DNA from 3 places in the Sporosarcina sp. Y352 genome. Region 3 is predicted to be linked to each of the others. Evidence: riboswitches for the same ligand, from Rfam matches in the RefSeq annotation. Region 3 holds a riboswitch; each other region holds the start of a gene.
The links. A riboswitch is a leader RNA that binds a small molecule or an ion and turns the genes downstream of it on or off. The one in region 3 is predicted to bind S-adenosylmethionine.
Positions count from the first base shown of each region.

Region 1: another riboswitch for S-adenosylmethionine. It lies ahead of AC1TO6_RS09150 (O-acetylhomoserine aminocarboxypropyltransferase/cysteine synthase family protein); the one in region 3 lies ahead of cysC (adenylyl-sulfate kinase).
Region 2: another riboswitch for S-adenosylmethionine. It lies ahead of AC1TO6_RS12695 (bifunctional homocysteine S-methyltransferase/methylenetetrahydrofolate reductase); the one in region 3 lies ahead of cysC (adenylyl-sulfate kinase).

Region 1 is NZ_JBXCJE010000004.1:320,016-327,344, forward strand. It holds gene AC1TO6_RS09140 (BCCT family transporter) at 1-1,106, shown strand, start outside; gene AC1TO6_RS09145 (homoserine dehydrogenase) at 1,147-2,133, opposite strand; gene AC1TO6_RS09150 (O-acetylhomoserine aminocarboxypropyltransferase/cysteine synthase family protein) at 2,247-3,536, opposite strand; SAM riboswitch class I at 3,661-3,776, opposite strand; gene AC1TO6_RS09155 (glycerol-3-phosphate acyltransferase) at 3,920-4,555, shown strand; gene AC1TO6_RS09160 (aminotransferase) at 4,610-5,968, opposite strand; gene AC1TO6_RS09165 (CoA-acylating methylmalonate-semialdehyde dehydrogenase) at 6,007-7,329, opposite strand, start outside.
Region 2 is NZ_JBXCJE010000006.1:194,221-201,549, reverse strand. It holds gene fabG (3-oxoacyl-[acyl-carrier-protein] reductase) at 1-378, shown strand, start outside; gene phaC (class III poly(R)-hydroxyalkanoic acid synthase subunit PhaC) at 461-1,552, shown strand; SAM riboswitch class I at 1,731-1,838, shown strand; gene AC1TO6_RS12695 (bifunctional homocysteine S-methyltransferase/methylenetetrahydrofolate reductase) at 1,911-3,758, shown strand; gene metH (methionine synthase) at 3,751-7,188, shown strand.
Region 3 is NZ_JBXCJE010000003.1:50,490-57,818, forward strand. It holds gene cobA (uroporphyrinogen-III C-methyltransferase) at 91-873, opposite strand; gene sat (sulfate adenylyltransferase) at 918-2,066, opposite strand; gene AC1TO6_RS05775 (phosphoadenylyl-sulfate reductase) at 2,068-2,799, opposite strand; gene cysC (adenylyl-sulfate kinase) at 3,033-3,632, opposite strand; SAM riboswitch class I at 3,813-3,913, opposite strand; gene AC1TO6_RS05785 (TraB/GumN family protein) at 4,053-5,222, opposite strand; gene AC1TO6_RS05790 (amino acid ABC transporter ATP-binding protein) at 5,673-6,422, opposite strand; gene AC1TO6_RS05795 (amino acid ABC transporter permease) at 6,461-7,117, opposite strand; gene AC1TO6_RS05800 (saccharopine dehydrogenase family protein) at 7,312-7,329, opposite strand, start outside.

The DNA.
Region 1 (7,329 bases), on a different contig from region 3:
CCTTACGTCAGTCTTTCTTCCACTGGGGGATTCATATATGGGCCATGTACGGGATCATTGCGCTATCGTTAGCCTTCTTCCAGTTCCGTAAAGGGGAGCCGGGATTAATTTCAGCAACATTGAAGCCGATATTCGGTAAAAAAATGGTTGGACCATGGGGTACTCTCGTCGATGTACTCGCCGTTTTCGCAACAGCATTCGGTGTCGCTACATCACTCGGCTTCGGCGCTGTTCAAATTAATGCAGGCCTAAACTATTTATTTGATATTGAAATTAATATCTTTTCACAGTTTGTCATCATCGCATTCATAACGGTTCTGTTCGTTGCGTCCGCATGGTCTGGATTAAGCAAGGGCATCAAATACTTGTCGAATACAAACCTTGTTCTTACCCTTGCACTGCTTGGATTTATCGTCGTTCTCGGACCAACATTACTCATTTTTAATATGTTCACTGATTCGTTTGGCGGTTACTTTGCAAACCTTATCCAAATGAGTTTCGGTACAGCTCCATTGGACTCTACCGACCGGAAATGGCTTGATGATTGGACAATATTCTACTGGGCATGGTGGATTTCTTGGGCACCGTTTGTCAGTATGTTCATCGCCCGCGTTTCAAAAGGCCGAACAATTAGGGAGTTCATGATTGGCGTGCTTGCTGCACCTACATTACTGGTTACATTCTGGTTCTCAGCATTTGGTACGACAGCGATTGATATCCAGAAAAAAGGACTTGTCGACTTGACGGCTTCTAGTACAGAACTAACTATCTTTGAAATGTTCAATGTTATGCCTATGTCGTTCATCATATCAGTCTTCGCAATTTTGTTGATTGTATCTTTCTTCGTTACCTCAGCGGATTCAGCGACATTTGTCCTTGGCATGCAATCAACGAATGGTTCGTTGACTCCGCCGAATAATGTGAAGCTCATTTGGGGTGTTATCCAGTCGACAATTGCGCTGATTTTGCTTTCTGTCAACGGCCTCACCGCACTGCAAAATACGATTATCATTGCTGCGCTGCCATTTTCTTTCGTCATGCTGCTAATGGTTGTCGCGTTGCTCAAAGCGTTAAAAGCTGAATTAAAGTTGATGAATTTGAAATAATGTTAAGAAAGGCGATTCCTGAGATGGAATCGCCTTTTTCTTAACTTTTGATAAGAACCTTTTCACGTTGTCCAACCATATATAAGAAGTCTCCGATCAATGCGCTCGCTGTCGGATACATGCCTGCTCCCGGGCCTACAAGAGTAAGGGACCCTAGATAATCAGTTTCAACAATAATTGCATTATCAACACCGTCGACTCCATATAACGGATTGTCAGGACCAATTAGTACCGGACCCACACTTCCTCGCAAGACACCCTTTTCATCGATTGAAATCTCCGCGATATGCCGATAACGAAGTTTCCCCTTTAATGCTTCTGCAACATCTTCAGCTTTAACTCCATCGATTCCCACAGTCGGGATGTCTCTCCAATCAGGCTGGGCACCAAATGATAGTGCACTTAAAATCATCAGTTTTCGAAAAGCATCTTTACCACTAACATCGTCAGTCGGATCTGCTTCCGCATAACCAAGCTCTTGTGCTTCAATAAGTGCAGCCTTAAAAGAAACTTTCTCTTCCCGCATCTTTGTCAGGATGAAATTTGAGGTTCCATTTAAAATCCCTCTGACTCGTCGTACTCGATCTGCAGGTAACAAGTTTTTTACTGTACGGATAATTGGTACTCCACCCGCTGTAGTTGCTTCATAACCGACCTGAACGCCTCGGAATTCCGCGTGTTTCAATAATGCCGGGCCATGTGTCGCGAACATTTTCTTATTTGCCGTTATAATGTTTTTGCCCTTTTCGATTGCATCTGAAAGATACGTATAAGCAGGTTCCTCACCAACAATTGCCTCAAAGATGAAATCAATGTCCGGGTTCATCAGTATGTCCTGGATGTCTCCCGTCACTTTTACCCCTGGTGTTGCTAGACGTACTTTCGCTATATCGCGAACAAGGATGGCAACTATATCGATTTCACAGCCTGTTTGTTGCTTAATCTCATTCTTTCTTTCATTCAAAATTCTGTAAATCCCTTCACCTACAGTGCCGAAGCCGAGTAGAGCAACCTTGATTGACGGCATTTCGCCACCTCCATGGACTGCTTAATAACAAGTCCCCATTTTTCAGATTCTCTTAAATGGCTATAGGGCGTAACAAACTAAGAGGATTGTCATAGCCATCTTTCTTCCAAAAATTATACTGTTACAGCTACTGCTGCTTCAATAGCCTGCGCTAAATCTGCAATAATGTCTTCTGCTGATTCAAGACCGACCGATAGTCTAATTAGTTCCTCGGTAACGCCTGATTTTTTCAAATCTTCAGGGCCAAGCTGCTGGTGCGTCGTTGATGCAGGATGGATGATCAAGGATTTTGCATCGCCAACGTTAGCTACGTGCGACCAGATTTTAACGTTGTCAATTACGTTTCGACCAGCCTCACGCCCGCCTTTGATGCCGAAAACGATAATGGAGCCGAAGCCGTTTTTCAAATACTTTTTCGCAAGGTCATATGATGGGTGATCTTCGTTCCCAGTATACGTTACCCATTCAACAGATGGATGCTGTTTCAAGAATTCTGCCACTTTGATAGCATTCTCATTATGTCTTGTCACACGCAGATGCAGTGTTTCAAGTCCTTGTAAGAAGTTAAAGGCACTATCCGGATCCAAGCAAGGCCCAAAGTCTCGCAACAATTGAACACGTAGCTTAGTGGCAAACGCCGCGCCTGCAGTGTCAATTCCATAACGAAGGCCATGGTAAGATTCATCCGGCTCAGTAAAGCCTGGGAACCGTCCTTGTGTCCAATCAAACGTACCCGCATCAACAGCAACTCCACCGATTGTTGTACCATGTCCGCCAATCCATTTCGTTGCAGAGTGGATCACGACATCTGCACCAAATTCGATTGGATTTGAACCGTATGGAGATGCAAACGTACTGTCTATAAGAAGTGGTAGACCGTTTTCATGTGCAATGTCCGCAACCGCTTCAATATCAAGCACATGTAAACTTGGATTACCAATTGTTTCTGCAAATAAAGCTTTTGTTTTATCTGTAATCGCTGCGCGGAAGTTTTCAGGATCCGTTACATCGACAAATTTTACATTGATGCCGTAACGCGGAAGCGTATTAGCAAATAGATTATACGTACCACCATATAAATTGCTTGCCGCGACAATTTCATCACCTGCGCCTGCGACATTTAAGATTGAAAATGCAATAGCCGCCATTCCTGAAGATAACGCAACTGCCGCCGTTCCTCCTTCAAGAAGTGCAATACGTTCTTCAAAAACAGCAACGGTTGGATTTGTAATACGCGTATAGATGTTGCCTGCTTCTTGCAGTCCAAACAATTTTTGAGCATGTTCTGTATCACGAAATACGAATGATGAAGTTCTATGAATTGGAACTGCACGAGAACCTGTTACAGGATCGGGTTTTTGTCCACCATGTAGAAGAAGTGTTTCGGGTTTAAGTTTTGTCAAAGTCATTACCTCCAAAGTTTTTTAGATGGAATTGATTGTGATCCGCGGAGGCGCTGGGGGTATTTTGGAAATAAAAAATAACCCCCTTCGCTTAAGAAGAGGGTTACGCTTTCGCTTTTTCCTCCCCTTATCTTTCAGATCCATCGAACCGATCTGTAGGAAGTAGCACCTTTACAAGCTGGTCGCTTGTCGGTTGCCGGGCATCGCAGGGCCTATTCCCTCCGCCGCTCTTGATAAGAGTTTGTATCATTCAGTTTTCCATCTTGTGACATAGTATAGTAGATAGCGCGAGACAAAGTCAAGAGATTATTAAATAATTTTTCTGAACCTTGCGTTTACCTCTAATGTTACAATTAATTTACCAATGTTTTGGAGGAATGGTTATGTGGTTATGGATTACAAGTGTACTAGTTTCGGGATATGCCATCGGTTGCTTACATGGATCGGTTGTCGCACAGATAATTTCGGGCGTTAACCTAAAAGAAACCGGGGTGAAAAATGCCGGTGCTTCGAATGCCACAATCGTTCTCGGGAAAAAATTCGGCGCACTGGTTGCTGCAATCGATATCGGTAAAGGTGCAGTAGCTGTCCTATTTGTGAGATATTTTGCAGAGAATGCAGGACTTCCAGGAGAAATTGTAGCTTTACTATTATTCCTCGCGGGTACTGCAACCGTGATTGGGCACAACTTCCCGTTTTATATGAAGTTCAACGGCGGCAAAGGAACCGCCACGATTATTGGCGTGCTGCTCGCCATCGACTGGAAGGTTGGACTCGTTGGTTTTGCATTATTTGTCATCGTGGCGCTAGTAACAGACTTTCTCGTGTTTGGCGTGCTGATGCTGTACGTGACGCTCATCGCGATGGCAGTTTGGGCAGAAGGATACGGGCCCATTATAGCGGCAGTATTATTATTCGGCATCGCAATTTGGAAACATATCGAGAACTTCCGTCGGATGAAAAACCGTAGCGAGAAACAGGTTTCTACAGTTTTTAAAAAGAAAACATCTAAAAACTAAGGGTTTTCCAACAATTAGGAAACAGAGGTGAATACACACCTCTACCCATTTGTATCATTCGTTTTCTTTAAACACTTTCTTTACAACAGCAATAATGAAATCTACATCTTCGTCAGTACAGGACAATGGCGGACTGAGTGCTAAAATATTATTATAACCAGCTACCGTATCGCCATTTCTTCCGATAATAAGTCCATTTGCCTTGCATTCCCCGATAATTTTGGCGACACGCGCATTGGAAGCAGGTTCTTTCGTTTTCTTGTCTTCAACTAGTTCAATTCCTAAGAGGAAACCGAGACCGCGGATATCACCAACAAACGGGTGCTGCTTTAGGCTTGCCAACTCTTTTTGAAGACGCTCACCAAGCTCGGCAGACCGTTCAATAAGGCTTTCGTTCTCAATAATTTCGAGGTTCTTCAATGCCACGGCACAAGCTGCAGGATTCCCGCCAAAAGTATTGATATGACGGAAGTGGCTATTTTCTTCACCTGTGTCAAACTTTTCGTAAATATCTTTTCGCACAGCTGTAACTGATAACGGTAAGTAGGCGCTTGTCAGCCCTTTCGCCATCGTAATGATGTCCGGCTTTACGTTAAAGTGCTGATGGCCAAATGCTTTTCCAGTTCGTCCGAATCCACAGATAACCTCATCAATGATTAGAAGGACGCCGTGGCGATTACAGATTTCTTGAACTTTTTCCAAGTAAATCGGATGTGGGATCAAGACTCCGCCACCAGTAATAAGAGGCTCCATAATAATCCCGGCAATTGTTTCTTTCTGCTCCCAAATAACTTTTTCTTCAAACTCTAGCGCACGTTGTATGTTATATTCTTCAACTGATTGATTTGCCGGCCTGCGGTAATTATCAGGTGGTGCAATATGCAGAAACCCTGGAACGAGCTGTTCATATTTATATTTCCGTAGAGCTTGACCAGTGGCTGAGAGCGCACCCATAGAACTACCATGGTAAGCCCGGTAACGTGAGATGAATTTGTAGCGTGACGGTTCCCCATTTTGTTGATGGTATTGGCGTGCAAGCTTGAATGCCACTTCGTTGGCATCAGATCCGCTATTCGAATAAAAAAATACATAATCTCCGCCTAGCATTTCATTCAACTTTTCAGCAAGCTCAATGGCAGGTTCATGGCTTTGGGTCATAGGTGCATAGGCCAGTTTTTTCATCTGTTCATACGCAGCTTTCGCGAGTTCCTCACGCCCGTATCCGACGTTCACACACCAGAGTCCAGACATTCCATCCAAGTAACGATTACCTTTATGATCGGTGATCCAAGCCCCTTTTCCGCTTTCGACGATCATCGGGGGATTCTTTTCATTGTTGGCGGATATGTGATGCCATATATTTTGACGATCCTTTTCAACTAATGACGATGTATCCTTTATCACTTTTGTCATTTTCTTATCCCTCTTTCTCCATCAATAGTAGTAACAAATCAATTCCGATTACTTGGAAAGTCGAATGCAACACCTTTTTTGATATCTGTAGTTTCTGGCCATCTTTCTGACACCGTTTTAATTTTCGTGAAGAATCGAACAGTATCCGGTCCGAACATATGACTTTCACCAAATTTTGAACGCTTCCAGCCTCCAAAGTTGTGATAGCCTACCGGTATCGGAATGGGTACATTGACACCTACCATACCGACTTCAACCTTCTCCGTGAATTCGCGGGCTGCAGGACCATTCTGCGTAAAGATCGTGACCCCATTTCCAAATTCATGGCCATTTACCAAATCAATCGCTTCACCCAGATTGTTTACACGAACTACTATCCTTGCCGGTCCAAACACTTCTTGCCGATAAACCTCCATATCCGGTGTAACGTTGTCCAGTAAAGTTGCTCCTAAATAGTACCCATTGCTATTTTTGCCTGTGTCGGGATTACGGCCATCTACACAGAGTTTTGCTCCTTCTAGTAAGCTGTCTTCAATCGATTTGAGTACTGCTTCTTTGGATTGTTGTGTGATGACCGGCCCAAAGTCGGCTTGTTCATCGTCATACGAACCCACTCTCAACTCTTCTACTTTCTTTATTAACTTCTCAACAAATATGTCGGCCGTCTTTTTACCAACAGGCATCGCGACAGACAGGGCCATACAACGCTGAGAAGCCGCTCCATACGCAGCCCCAAGGAATGAGTCAACTGCAAAATCGATATCAGCATCAGGCATGATGATCATATGGTTTTTCCCACCACCGAATGCGGCTACCCGTTTATGATGTCGACTGGCTTCCTCATAAATATATTCCGCCACTTTTGTGGAACCGACGAAACTGACTGCCATCACTTTTGGATGTGTGATTAACGCATCCACCGCTTCCTTATCACCATTCACCACACTCCATACCCCAGCAGGAAGCCCAGCCTTTTCCCAAAGCTCCGATATGAACAGTGCAGAATTTGGTACGCGCTCAGATGGTTTTAATACAACAGAGTTTCCGCATACAAGTGCCATTGTTGTCATCGCAACCGGTACCATTACCGGGAAATTGAAGGGTGAAATACATGTGACAACGCCAAGCGGCTGTTTAATGGAGAAGGAGTTAATGTTTCCGCCTACATCAGTTGAATGCTCGCCTTTTAATAGATGCGGTGCATTAATTGCAAAATCGACCGCTTCAATTGCACGGCTAATTTCTCCTTTTGCATCCGAAATTGTTTTACCGTTTTCCCGCCCAATCGTTCTAGCAAGTTCATCAGTTGCATCTATTAGTAACGTCCGGAAGTTGAACAGTACTTCTACCCTTTTTGCAAC
Region 2 (7,329 bases), on a different contig from region 3:
ACAACATCGGAAGTAATTAATCATATGCTGGAGCAAAAGTCTGGACGAATCATTAACATAAGCTCAATCATCGGACAGGCTGGCGGATTCGGTCAATCAAACTATGCGGCATCAAAAGCGGGATTGATTGGTTTAACGAAATCACTGGCATTAGAAACAGCTAGAAGTGGAATTACTGTCAATGCTGTTTGTCCTGGATTTATCGAAACGGAAATGGTTGGAGAAATGCCTGAAAATGTAAAAGAGGGTATTATTGCAAAAATTCCAATGCAACGTTTGGGCCAAACGGAAGAAATTGCAGAAGCTGTATTGTTCCTTACACAGGCTAAGTATATTACGGGGCAAACAATCAATGTGAATGGCGGATTATACATGTAATAACCTACCATTTTTTACTTGTGGAAAGGGTCTTCTGCAAGGAAGCCCTTATAAATGATTGAATTTTGATAGGAGGAAAAAAATGGGTTATTCTAGTATAAAAGATGCTGACAAATGGATGGATACAATGCCTGATGATTTGAAGGTAGGTTTTGAACGAATTCAACGGATGACGTCGGTACTGACAAATGAGCCTGAACCAAAAGTCGGTCAAACACCTAAAGAAGTTATCTGGACAAAGAATAAAGCGAAACTATATCGCTATCAATCAACAGTCAAGAAAACGAATAGCGTCCCTATATTAATGGTTTATGCATTGATCAATAAACCTTATATATTGGATTTAACACCTGGCAATAGTCTAATCGAACATCTTACAAACAAAGGCCACGACGTTTATTTACTGGATTGGGGTACTGCGGGTTATGAAGATCGATATATGAAATTAGATGATTATATCTTAGATTATATTCCGCGCGCTGTTAAGAAAGTATTGAAAACGTCGGATGCCAAGGAAATCAGTTTGCTTGGTTATTGTATGGGTGGGACGATGACTTCTATTTTTACGGCACTACATCCTACACTGCCAATTCGTAATTTAATCTTCATGACGAGCCCATTTGATTTTTCGGATGCAGGTTTATATACGAGCTGGTTAGACAAACGTCATTTTAACTTGAATAAACTAGTTGACACACTTGGTTTGATTCCTCATGATATGATTGATTTTGGCAACAAGCTGTTAAATCCGATAGCCAATTTTTATGGTCCTTATATCAGTCTGGCGGATCGCGCGGATAATGAGGAATTCGTTAACAATTGGAAGTTGATGCAGAAATGGCTGAATGACGGAATTCCGTTTCCAGGTGAAGCCTATAGGCAATGGATTGGTGAGTTTTATCAAGAGAATAAATTAATTAATGATGAACTCTATATTAGAGGACAGAAAGTGGAGTTAAGCAAGATTACGGCAAATGTATTAAATATTGCCGGAAAGCATGATGTCATCGCTTCTCCTAACCAAGTAGAACCACTAAACGCTAAAATCTCAAGTAGAGATAAGACTTTCCATCTGACGGATACTGGTCATGTCTCAGTGGTTGCTGGTAGAAGAGCCATTAACAATACGTTTCCGTTGATTGAAGAATGGTTAACAAAACACTCTATACAATAATATAATACGAGTAAAAGCTGCTAACATGATTATATTATTGTGTTAGCAGCTTTTATTTTTTCGAAATCTGAAAAATAAAAATAATAAGGAAAAGAATATTCGCATTTTACGAAAAAGTCCTTGACTGATACGAGTTATAACGATAGGATAATCATAGTTAGTAAAACTGAATATTAAATTCTTATCGAGAGAAGTCGAGGGACTGGCCCAATGACGCTTCAGCAACCAGCCATAATATGGTCAGGTGCTAATTCCAGCAGGAGAGAAATGTCCTGAGAGATGAAGAAGAACGAATTTTAAATCGTTAAGTCTTCTTTTCATGGAAGGCTTTTTTTGTATTAAAGGGGGATTGGGTGGAATGGGCTTACTGGAAGAACTGCAGACAAAGATATTAATTGCGGATGGGGCTATGGGGACGCTGCTCTATTCATATGGGATTGAGTACTGTAACGAAGAACTGAATCTACAGAAACCGGAGATTGTGGAGAAAATTCACTTAGATTATATTACGGCTGGGTCAGATATTATTCAGACCAACACATATGGAGCCAATCTTCTTAAGCTGGAGCGTTATGGTTTAGAAAATCAAGTAAAAGAAATTAATGAAGCAGCAATTCAAATTGCAAAAAGAGCTGCTGCACCAGGCGGACAGTTTGTACTTGGTACGATAGGCGGTATCCGTGGGATTCGTAAAAGTGATGCGACGGTTGAAGAAATAATAAAAATGATTGATCAGCAAGCCAATCACTTATTGGCAGGGGATCCGGACGGTTTACTCCTAGAAACCTATTATGATTTTGAAGAACTTGTTGCTACTGTAAAGCATTTACGCAAACTAACAAATACGCCAATTATTGCCCAAGTATCAATGCATGATCCAGGCATTTTGCAAAATGGAATGCAACTTAACGAAGCGTTTCATCAGCTTGAAGCACTGGGTGCGGACATAGTAGGAGTCAATTGCCGATTGGGGCCACATCATACGATTCAAGCTTTCGAACAAGTAACACTTCCTGAAAAAGCATTTCTTTCCGCTTCTCCAAACGCAAGTTTAATGGATGTTGAGGATGGACGGATTGTCTACGAATCAGAAGCTGATTATTTCGGGAGAGCTGCATTGCGACTCCGGGAAGAGGGCGTGCGCTTAATTGGTGGATGCTGTGGAACGACGACAAAGCACATTGAGGCTGCGAAAAAATACATTGGAAATCTAGCGCCCATCTCGGAAAAAATAGTGACTCCAAGAAAGCCGATTGTAATTCGAGAGGCAGAACCGCAAAAAACAAAGCCACTTCATGTCAAGGTAATGACAGAACGAACAATTATTGTGGAGTTGGATACGCCACGTCATTTAGATATAACTGGATTCATTGAAGGTGCTAAGGCGTTAAACGAAGCAGGCATAGACTCTCTCACTATGGCTGATAATTCATTAGCCTCTCCGCGCATTAGCAATTTGGCGATGGGTTCGATGTTAAAACTTGAGCATAAGATTAATCCTCTTGTACATATCACATGTCGGGACCGCAATCTAATCGGTCTCCAATCACACTTAATGGGGTTAGATGCACTTGGGTTGCATGAAGTCCTAGCAATAACCGGTGATCCTACGAAAGTGGGCGATTTCCCAGGGGCTTCAAGTGTATACGATGTGTCTAGTATGGAATTCATTCAACTGATTAAACAGTTGAATGAGGGCATTTCATTCTCTGGTAAACCTCTCCGCAAGAAAGCGAATTTCTCTGTAGCTGCAGCATTTAATCCGAATGTACGTGTACTGGATCGTGCAGTAAAACGCTTAGAGAAGAAGATTGAAGCGGGTGCAGATTATTTCATCTCGCAACCCGTATTCACAAAAGAAAAAATCCGAGAAATTCACGAGCAGACAAAGCATTTACCTACACCTATTTTCATCGGTATTATGCCACTCACTAGCATCAGAAGTTCAGAGTTTTTGCATAACGAAGTACCCGGAATCAAGCTCTCAGAAGATGCACTTGAAAGAATGCGTGCGTGTGGAGATGACAAAAACAGAGCGACTGCAGAAGGTATTCAAATAGCGAAGGAACTCATAGATACAGCGGCAGAATTATTTAATGGAATTTACATTATCACGCCTTTCCTCAGATATGATACGTCACTTGAATTGATTCATTATATTAAAGAAATAGATGCACAGAAAGAGAGAGATCACAGTTATGTCTAAGAGTTTACTTGAGAAAGAACTTCAAAAAAGGATATTAATTATTGATGGTGCAATGGGAACGATGATTCAAAATGCGGACCTTTCTCCGGAAGAATTCGGCGGGGAAGAATATGATGGATGTAATGAATATTTAAATATCGTAAATCCAGAAGTTATTGAAAACATACACCGTGGATATTTAGAAGCAGGTGCTGATATTATTTCTACGAATACGTTTGGTGGCACGCCAGTTGTATTGAATGATTATAATTTAGGAGACCAAGCGCATGAGATTAACTATCGTGCAGCCCAATTTGCAAAAAAATGTACTGCAGAATTCTCGACAAATGAATGGCCTCGATTTGTAGCAGGAGCAATTGGACCGACGACAAAAACACTTTCTGTAACAGGTGGCATTACATTTGATGAGCTGAAACATGACTTTTATATCCAAGCGAAGGCATTGATTGATGGTGGAAGTGACTTGATATTGCTAGAAACAAGTCAAGATATGCTGAACGTAAAGGCTGCTACACTTGGTATTAAAGAGGCGTTTGAAGTGACTGGAATAGAACTTCCCATCATGATTTCAGGAACAATTGAACCAATGGGTACGACGCTAGCCGGACAAAGCATAGAAGCTTTCTATATTTCCATTGAGCATGTGAAACCACTTTCTGTAGGCTTAAACTGTGCAACGGGTCCTGAATTCATGCGAGATCATATCCGTTCACTATCAGAGATATCTGACGGCTATGTCAGTTGTTATCCCAATGCAGGATTACCCGATGAAGAAGGACATTACCATGAGTCACCAGAATCACTATCTCAAAAGCTAAGAGGCTTTGCAGAAAAGGGTTGGTTAAACTTGGTAGGTGGATGTTGTGGAACGACTCCAGCTCACATTAAAGCTTTGCGAGAAGCTGTAAAAGATTTGGCTCCACGTAAACCGGTGGATGAAAGTCATGGTCACGTTATATCTGGAATTGAGCCGCTACAATATGATGAATCGATGCGTCCTTTATTAATCGGAGAACGTACAAATGTCATTGGTTCCCGGAAATTTAAACGGCTTATTATAGAAGGAAAGTTTGAAGAAGCATCTGAAATTGCACGCGCTCAAGTGAAAAGTGGGGCACATGTCATTGACATTTGTCTTGCGAACCCGGATCGCGATGAGTTGGAGGACATGGCACAATTCATGAAGGAAGTTGTGAAAAAAGTGAAAGTGCCTCTCGTTATTGACTCAACTGACGAAAAGGTTATTGAAGAAGCGTTAAAGTATTCACAAGGTAAAACAATTATTAATTCCATCAATTTAGAAGATGGGGAAGAACGATTTGATGCCGTGATGCCTCTTGTGAAAAAGTATGGTGCAGCTGTAGTAGTAGGGACGATCGATGAAATTGGAATGGGTGTTACACGCGAACGAAAGCTTGCAATCGCAGAGCGTTCATATGATTTACTTGTGAATAAATGGGGGTTAGCGCCGGAAGATATCATTTTCGATCCGCTCGTATTCCCAGTAGGAACAGGCGATCAACAATATATTGGTGCTGCAGTAGAGTCAATAGAAGGTATTCGATTGATAAAAGAAAAAATGCCCAGATGTTTAACGACACTAGGTGTAAGTAATGTATCATTTGGACTTCCGCCGGTTGGACGTGAAGTATTGAATGCCGTTTACTTATACCACTGTACACAAGCAGGTCTTGATTACGCGATTGTGAATACTGAGAAACTAGAACGTTTTGCTTCTATTCCTGAACAGGAAATTGCTATGGCGAACGAGCTTTTATTCACAACAACGGATCAAACTCTCGCTGATTTCACAGATTTTTACCGTGGTAAGAAAAAAGAAAAAACAGAAGATGATATTCCTAAAACGGTTCCTGATCGTCTTGCTTATTATATTATTGAAGGAACAAAAGAAGGGCTTATTCCTGACTTGGAAGCGGCGCTTCAAATGTATGATACCCCGCTTGATATTATCAACGGACCACTGATGAAAGGGATGGCTGAGGTAGGTCGGTTGTTCAATGAAAATAAACTCATTGTTGCTGAAGTACTCCAAAGTGCAGGCGTTATGAAAGCGTCAGTAGGCTACTTAGAAGGTTTCATGGAGAAAAAAGAAGATGATTCTGGTAAGGGGAAAATCGTACTTGCCACTGTCAAAGGCGACGTTCATGATATTGGGAAAAACTTGGTTGAGATCATACTGAGTAACAACGGCTACAAAGTGATTGATGTCGGTATTAAGGTGACACCTGCTACACTGATTGAAGTCATTCGTAAAGAAAAGCCCGATATGATAGGTTTGTCTGGGTTACTCGTTAAATCCGCTCATCAAATGGTTATTACAGCGCAAGATTTCAAAGAAGCGGGTATCGATGTACCGATACTTGTAGGTGGAGCAGCGCTGTCTCGTCGTTTCACGGAAACGAAGATTTCAGCTGAATATGATGGGCCAGTGTTATATGCAAAAGATGCGATGCAAGGACTTGACCTAGCCAATCGATTACAAAATAAGGAAGATAAAGAGCTTTTGTTAGAGGAACTTGTTATTTCAGCAGAGAAGCGTATTATATCAGAGGCAACTCGTGCATCTAAACAGGCAGTTGCTGTTTTGGAGAGGCCTGTGAAAACGGTTCGAGAAGATGTACAAGTTTACATACCGAAAGATCTTCGTCGTCATGTGATGAAAGATTATTCAGTTGCTCACCTTCATCCTTATGTAAATATGCGCACATTGATTGGCCATCATTTGGGTCTAAAAGGATATAATGATAAATTAATCGAACGGGGAGATGAGCGTGCAAGTGGGCTCCATGAACTAGTAACTGGTTACTTACGATCGGATCTATTAAAACCCCGGGGCATATATCAATTCTTCCCTGCGCAATCAGATGGAGATGATGTAATTATTTATGATCCTGCAGACGCTAAAACAGAGATCGAACGTTTTACTTTCCCGCGCCAATCTGTAGAACCTTTTCTATGTCTAGCTGATTACTTAAGAACAGTGGAAAGTGGAGAAATGGACTATGTTGCGTTCATGCAAGTTACTGCAGGTCATGGCGTGCGTGCGGAAGCAGCTAGACTAAAAGAACAAGGAAAGTTCTTAGAAAGCCATGCATTCCAGGCGACTGCCCTTGAACTAGCTGAAGGGTATGCTGAACGGATTCACCAAGAAATTAGAGATCAGTGGGGTTTCTCAGATCCAACGGACTTTACAATGAGAGATCGTTTCGCTGCCAAATACCAAGGGCAACGATTCTCCTTCGGTTATCCAGCCTGTCCAAATCTAGATGATCAAGCTAAGTTATTTGGTTTGATAAAACCCGAGGATATTGGCGTAGAACTAACAGAAGAATTCATGATGGAACCGGAAGCTTCGGTTTCAGCAATGGTATTCGCTCATCCAGATGCTAGATATTTTGTAGTTAATTAATCAGAAATAAAAATACACCACTTTCAGATTTCCATTCTGAAAGTGTTGTATTTTTTGGAAATGGGGCGAATATTGACTGAAAGAATAGTCACAAGCTGGTATTTTAAGCTTACTAGAATGTGAATGGACTACTTCAAACAA
Region 3 (7,329 bases):
TCAATTATTTCCCATCAAAATTTGTAACATCGCCACAGGCTTAACTTCATTTGGTAAGGGTTTCCCCACCTGCTGAATGAAGTTAAATTGTTAGTATGCAGAAACTTCTTTAATCATTTTTTGGTTCAATCCGGTTTGTTCGAACCACTGAATCTTCTCACGCAGCTTCACTACTTCGCCGACAATAATCATGCTTGGATTTTCAATTTCGGACTGCCTAGCAATCTCGACGATAGTAGAGAGTGTTCCCGTAATCGTATATTGCGCTTCCGTTGTTCCCCAATGAACAAGAGCTACAGGCGTACTTTCAGGTCGACCATACTTTGTCAGTTGCTCACAAATATAAGGCAAGTTTCCGACACCCATATAAATCGCAAGGGTATCAATTCCGACCGCAAGACTTTCCCAGTGAATCGAGTCGCTCTTTCCAGCACGCATATGACCTGTTACAATTGCAAAACTCGAACTTAACTCGCGATGTGTCACTGGGATACCCGCATAAGCAGGTGCTGCAATCCCTGCAGTAATTCCTGGAACCACCTCAAATGGGATTCCATTGTCCGCAAGAACTTCTGCTTCTTCAGCACCTCTCCCGAACACGAATGGATCTCCACCCTTTAATCGTGTGACGATTTTTCCTTGCTTCGCATATTTTACTAAAAAGTGATTAATCGTTTCCTGGATCATTGCATGGTAGTTTGGTAATTTCCCGCAATATATTAAGTCCGCTCCCGGTTTTGCATAAGTAAGAAGCTCTTTATTTATTAAGCGATCGTACAAGATAACATCAGCTTGTTGAATACATTTCAGCCCTTTAACGGTGATTAAATCAACATCTCCAGGTCCAGCTCCTACTATAAATACTTTTCCCATTCTTATCACTCCTCTCACCGCTTAGTTCTAAAGTAAAATTGACGTTATGAATGAATCTTTTCTTTTTGCATTCCTGCAATTAATACATCAATCACTTCGGGTCTACTAAATGTCGTTGGCAGCTTCTCTCCATTTCGAAGCATTTCTCTCACTTTTGTACCAGACAAGATTACATGGTGACTGGCATCATGCGGACATGTTTTAGGTGTTGCCATACTGTCGCATTTACTGCAATAAAAGCTATGTTCAAAAAATAATAACGTAATCCCGAGTTCCCCTAGCGTAAAATTACTAAAGATTTCCTGAGCATCATACGTACCGTAATAATTACCAACCCCCGCATGATCACGACCGACTATGAAGTGTGTACAACCGAAATTCTTGCGGACCATCGCATGGAAAACGGCTTCCCTTGGTCCGGCATAACGCATTGCCGCTGTAAATACACCTAAAAACACATGCTCTTTCGCATAATAGTTTTCTAGTAAAACTTCATAGCTTTCCAAGCGTACATCTGCCGGAATATCATCGGATTTCGTTTCACCAACAAGCGGGTTTAAAAATAAACCATCAACAATCTCCAAAGCTGTCTTTTGAATATATTCATGTGCTCTGTGAACCGGATTTCTTGTTTGGAAACCAACGACTGTTTTCCAGCCAAGCTCTTGGAACTTTTGTCTTGTTTCAATCGGGTCAAACAGATATTCCGAAAACTCATTCAATGGTCTCCGTTGAATCAGCGTTATCGTTCCACCAAGATAGACATTCGGACGTTCAAACAACTTCTTCACACCTGGATGCTCGCGGTCCGTCGTTTGATAGACCAATTCAGCCTCTACTTCCTTATCGGGCGTGAAAATATCAGTTACTTCGAGTACACCGTAAACGATTTCGTCTCTCACTAATTTCACAAAGTTGCCAATCGTAATTTTTTCCGCATTCTTTTCTGTTGTGGGCAATGTAATTGGAATGGTCCAAGGCTCACCCGTTGTTAACCTCATCGTATGGACGACGGAATTGTAGTCCGCTTCTGTTAGGAATCCACTTATAGGGCTATACGCCCCAGTACCAATCAAGTCTAGATCACTGCTAGCAATCTCATCTAATTCAACTGTTGCAGTTAACCCTTCCAATTGAAAATCTGGATTCCAGCGATTAATTAATGTACCACCGTGCGGTTGACTCAAGCTCATATTAATTTCCTCCATTTAAGTTGATTTTTTGGTGTAATCCACACTCTGTTTTCATTTGATTTGCCCACCGGCCAGATCTTGAGCCTGACGTTGTATCACTTGGCGACGTACAGGGTACGCAACCGATACTAGGAAATCCTTGATCATGAAGGGGATTATAGGGCAATTTATATTTATCAACATAATCCCAAATATCGGTCCACGTCCAATGAATCAATGGGCAAACTTTAACTGATTGGAACGTTTCATCCTTATTCACAAATTCGGTTAAACTTCTAGACGGTGATTGTTCTCGTCGTAGCCCAGATAACCAAGCAGTCGCATTGCTTAGTGCCTCTTGAAGTGGAACAACTTTCCTCATATGGCAACAACGGTCTGGTTGTCTTTCCCATAGTTTTTCTCCATGTGCATCAGCCTGTTCTTCAACCGTTAAGGCTGGCTTTTTCATTTCTATATCGAGCTGTGGATAACGCGTTTTGATGTCATCGATGAGGGTATACGTTTCTTGAAAATGAAGCCCTGTATCCAAAAACACCACTTTAGCAGTTGGTTTTGTTTTCGAAATCAAATCAAGCATTACAATTCCTTCTACACCAAAGCTACATGCATAGACAAGATCAGCATCATATTCGTCATAAGCCCATCTCAAAACATTTAAAGCACCCTTTGACTCGTCGTCAATGTTAAACGTTTCAGTAGGCTTAAACCATGTGTCATACGTCAGTTTCACCATAGAAACTTCTCCCCCCATAAAATTAATGATGTAACTTCTCTTTTTAAGACGAAGTTAACCATTCAATGGTTAAAGCCATCTATTGTTCATATGTTCGGAATTTTACATCCAATTAGAATTCCCGCTCTACTTATGATTGAAATTAACAATATCTTTATTAATCCTATCTGTCAAGTCGGTTTAAAGGTATTCTATTCCTACAATATCAAGAAGTTACATATCTATTGGTTTTTTCAGATATATTTATTTTCGTTTAAATAATTTACGATGACTTTAACTGATTCTTCAACGCTTAGCTTATTTGTATCAATAGTGATTTCTGGGTCAACAGGTACGTCATAAGGAGCATCGATTCCTGTGAAATTTTTCAACTCTCCCAATCTGGCTTTCTTGTAGAGTCCTTTTGTATCGCGTTCTTCACATGTTTCTAAACTAGCCTTCACGTAAACTTCGATAAATTCATTTGGTTCGACGAGGTCACGCACTGTATCCCGATCTTCCTTGTATGGAGAAATGAACGCTGTTAACGTGAACAATCCTGCATCAATCATTAGTTTTGAGACTTCACCGATTCTACGAATATTTTCCGTGCGGTCATCTGGACTAAACCCTAAATTCTTATTTAAACCATGCCGAACATTATCCCCATCCAACCGATAGGTATGAATACCTTTTTTATGTAACGCTGTTTCTAACGCTACTGAAATCGTCGACTTTCCTGACCCTGAAAGTCCTGTAAACCATAGAATTGCACTTTTATGCCCCTTAGCTTCTTGGCGATTCTCTTTTGTTACCTCTGATTCGTGCCAAACGATATTTGTAGATTCTGTCATTATTTTCTCCCCCATTTTCTCTATTTAATTTACAAAAAAAGACAACTTTTAAGCCGATACAAATAATCGATTAAAAGATGCCTTTAGTTGTCTAATTAGCATGTATTCTATTGTGTGGAAAATAAAAAACCACTTCTTAATAGTGCAAGAAGAGGTTAATTAATCGAACAAAAAATTCTCTTCTTATCTTCTAAACTTTCGTTTAATGGAATTGGCACAGTACTAAACAGTCTGTTGCCGAGGTTTCATTGGGCCAGTCCCTCAACCTCTCTGGATAAGATATGAACTATTAAGTTGAGACCAATATTACATTATGAAAAAGACATTGTCAATGACTTATCAGATAATAAATTAAAGTCTATTGGTTTAATTGGTTTTAAATATCCTTCTTGTGTAGATAACAAAAAAACTATCTATTTTTCATTTAAAGTTCTCAAAGAATACACGTATGACATCAGCTCCACCTATAAAGGTACCTAATGTACCTCCTAGGTTTGTGAGGACGACAACCAATAAGACTCGTGTTACCCTATTTGCCCAAAAACCTTTAATCGAAAATACATCTTCAGATAATCTTTCGAAATCGCCAACGCTTGGTCTACGGAAAAATGCCTGAACAATTCCGGATACCCACCCCGCTGCAATCAATGGATGTAGGGTTGTTATAGGAGCCGAAACAAAGGCAGCCAAAATGGCTAGTGGATGTCCCAGTGCCGCAGCCGCACCAATTGCCGAAAGACTACCCGTCCACAATATCCAACTTAGCGCTTGGTCAAAACCCGCTGAAGGATTTGAAATAAAAGTATATGCAATTATAGAAAGAAGGAGCACTGGAATTGCCCACCCAATAATTTTAGGTAGTTTTGATTTGACGGGCGTTTGCGATAATGCTTGTAAATCATGCTCATTATGAATTTCCTTGGTAATCCCTGGAATATGTGCTGCTCCTAAAACAGCCACTACTTTTTTCCCCGGTGCATCTTTAATTTTCTGTGCTAAATACTGATCACGTTCATCAATTAAAGGCTCCTTTAGTTTCGGAAAAGTTTCTGTGAAATCGTTTAATACAGCATTTAAAGTGTCTTTTGATTTCATTTTTTCTAGGTCTTCTTCAGAAATGCTTTCTTTGCTGAATATACTATAGACGACCGACGTGAGAAGTTGGCTTTTCCCCATGAAACCGATGTTGCCCCAAATTCTGGAGAACGTTATTTGAATATTACGATCGGCGAGCACAAGTTCTGCACCAACTTCTTTTGCCGATTCAATCCCCTGAATCATTTCCTGCCCAGGCTTTATATTAAATTGTTTTGCTAAACGGTTTTGAAAGGAGGAAATTGCCAGATTCATTAAAAGTAAAGATGCTTTCTTTTCTTTTATTACCTTAAAAATATCTGTCTCCTTCCACTTGCTTCCTTCCATGATAGATTGATAACGTTGTTCATCCAATTCAATACAAACCGAATCAGGTCTCTCTCTGTCGATTACTTCTTTTACCTGATCTGCACTTTGCTTTGAAACGTGGGCTGTTCCAATAAGAATTAATTCTTTTCCATCTAAATTTATTCTCGTAATATTTTCTTCTTGCATGAACAAACATCCTTTGTAGAACTAATTTCTTATTAGTAACCTCAATCCAGTGATCACCAAAAGACGGTCTAATATTAATAATGAATCAGTTTGAAACAAAATTCAATTATATTTCATTATTAATTAAATATGAGTCATTCCACCAAGGAAAAATCGTTAGATAGAATATGTGAAATCCTTTGGCTAGACTTGCTTTAAAAAATTTTGCGTTCCTTCGTCTTTAGGATATACAAAGATTTCTTGTGGGTGTTCCCTCATCAAGAATAACCCCGCCATCTTCATCTAAACGCCCACAATCACCGAGCGTAATTCCATTATTCACAACTGTATCACGATCTTCTTCATTCAGATATTCTGCGAAGATAATGTATGAACGGCACAACGGAAATTAATTAAAACGACAAAAAAACACCTATTACGACCATAGTGTCATAAAAGATGTCCTTATAGTTATTCGACATTCAACAAGAACTTTCTCGTTCTTTCCTCTTTAGTCATTTGAAATATTTCTGCCGATGTTCCTTGTTCAATAATTAAGCCTTCATCCATAAATACAATCCTATCAGCTACATCTTTGGCAAAATTCATTTCATGTGTCACTATAACCATTGTCATTCCTTCAGAAGCCAGCTCTTTAATTACTTGCAGTACCTCCCGTACAAGTTCGGGGTCAAGAGCGGAAGTAGGTTCATCAAAAAGCATGACAAGCGGATTTAAAGCGAGCGACCTAGCAATTGCTACTCTTTGCTGTTGTCCGCCCGAAAGTTGCGCTGGATAGTGGTTACAACGATCACCCAGTCCTACTTTAATTAGAAGTGCTTCAGCCAACTTTCTTGCTTCATTTCGTTTAGTTCCATGAATGACAATGGGCCCTTCCATGACATTTTCAATTGCAGTTTTATGGGGAAATAGATTAAACGATTGGAAGACAAATCCAGTCTTTTTTCTTAACTCTCGAATGTTTTTTTTTCGTTTACGTTCTAATTTCCCGCCTGCAAGCACTTGAAATTCACCAATTTGAATAACACCAGCTGTAGGTTCTTCTAAAAAGGTGAGGCACCGTAGCAAAGTTGATTTTCCAGAACCGCTCGGACCCATTAATACGACCACTTCGCTCTTTTCAATTGTCAAATCGATTCCTTGCAATACTTCATTTAATCCAAAGCTCTTTTTCAAATTAGTAATTTGAATAATACTCATGGTTTAGCACCCCACATTCATTTTTTTAATTCTATTTTTTACCGAACCAAGTATTTAGAAGTCTTAATTTCAAGTCTATTTAAAAGTGTTGTAAAGAAAGTGATTAATACCCAATAAATTGCTGCGGCGGTTAAATAAATTGTTAATGGCTCAAACGTTTTAGCTATTATTAAACTCGACATTTGTAATAGTTCTGTTACCGTTATGACTGAAACCAGTGATGTATCCTTAATGAGCACGATAAATGTATTTGACAAAGTTGGTATTGCTATACGCATACTCTGTGGTAATATTATTCTCTTTAATGCCTGTGAATAAGTCATTCCCATGGACATAGCTGCCTCCATCTGCCCATTATCAACGGCAAGTATGGATGCCCGGAAAGACTCAGACAAGTAAGCCCCAGCGTTTAAACTTAAAGCCAATATCCCGGAAGATATTGGGTCTAGGGTAATTCCTATTTGAGGCAAACCATAGTAAATAACGAATATTTGTACCAACAGCGGTGTTCCTCTTATGATGGAAATGTATGTGCTTGCTATTCCATTCAAAATCCTAACTTTTACGATTCGTATGATTGCAGTGAAAAACCCAATAATGAGTGCGATAACAATTGATATTGCCGCCAAGAGAATAGTCATTAATGTCGCTTTTAGCAGAGATGGCAAAGAATCAATAATAATTGCGGCGTCCATAAATCCCCCTCCTGTCTGACAATTAATCTGATAAGTTAATATATATATAATGAAATAAAGAATCCCATTGAACCTGCTGTAGCGCTAGGGGATGCCTGCGGCAAAAAAGCCAAGCAGGCATCGACGCTAACCTCACTGCTCCGACTGCCCCTTGTAAGTCACTTACTCTGTATACATTTGTTCAAGATATATAGTTACATTATTGTTTCTTC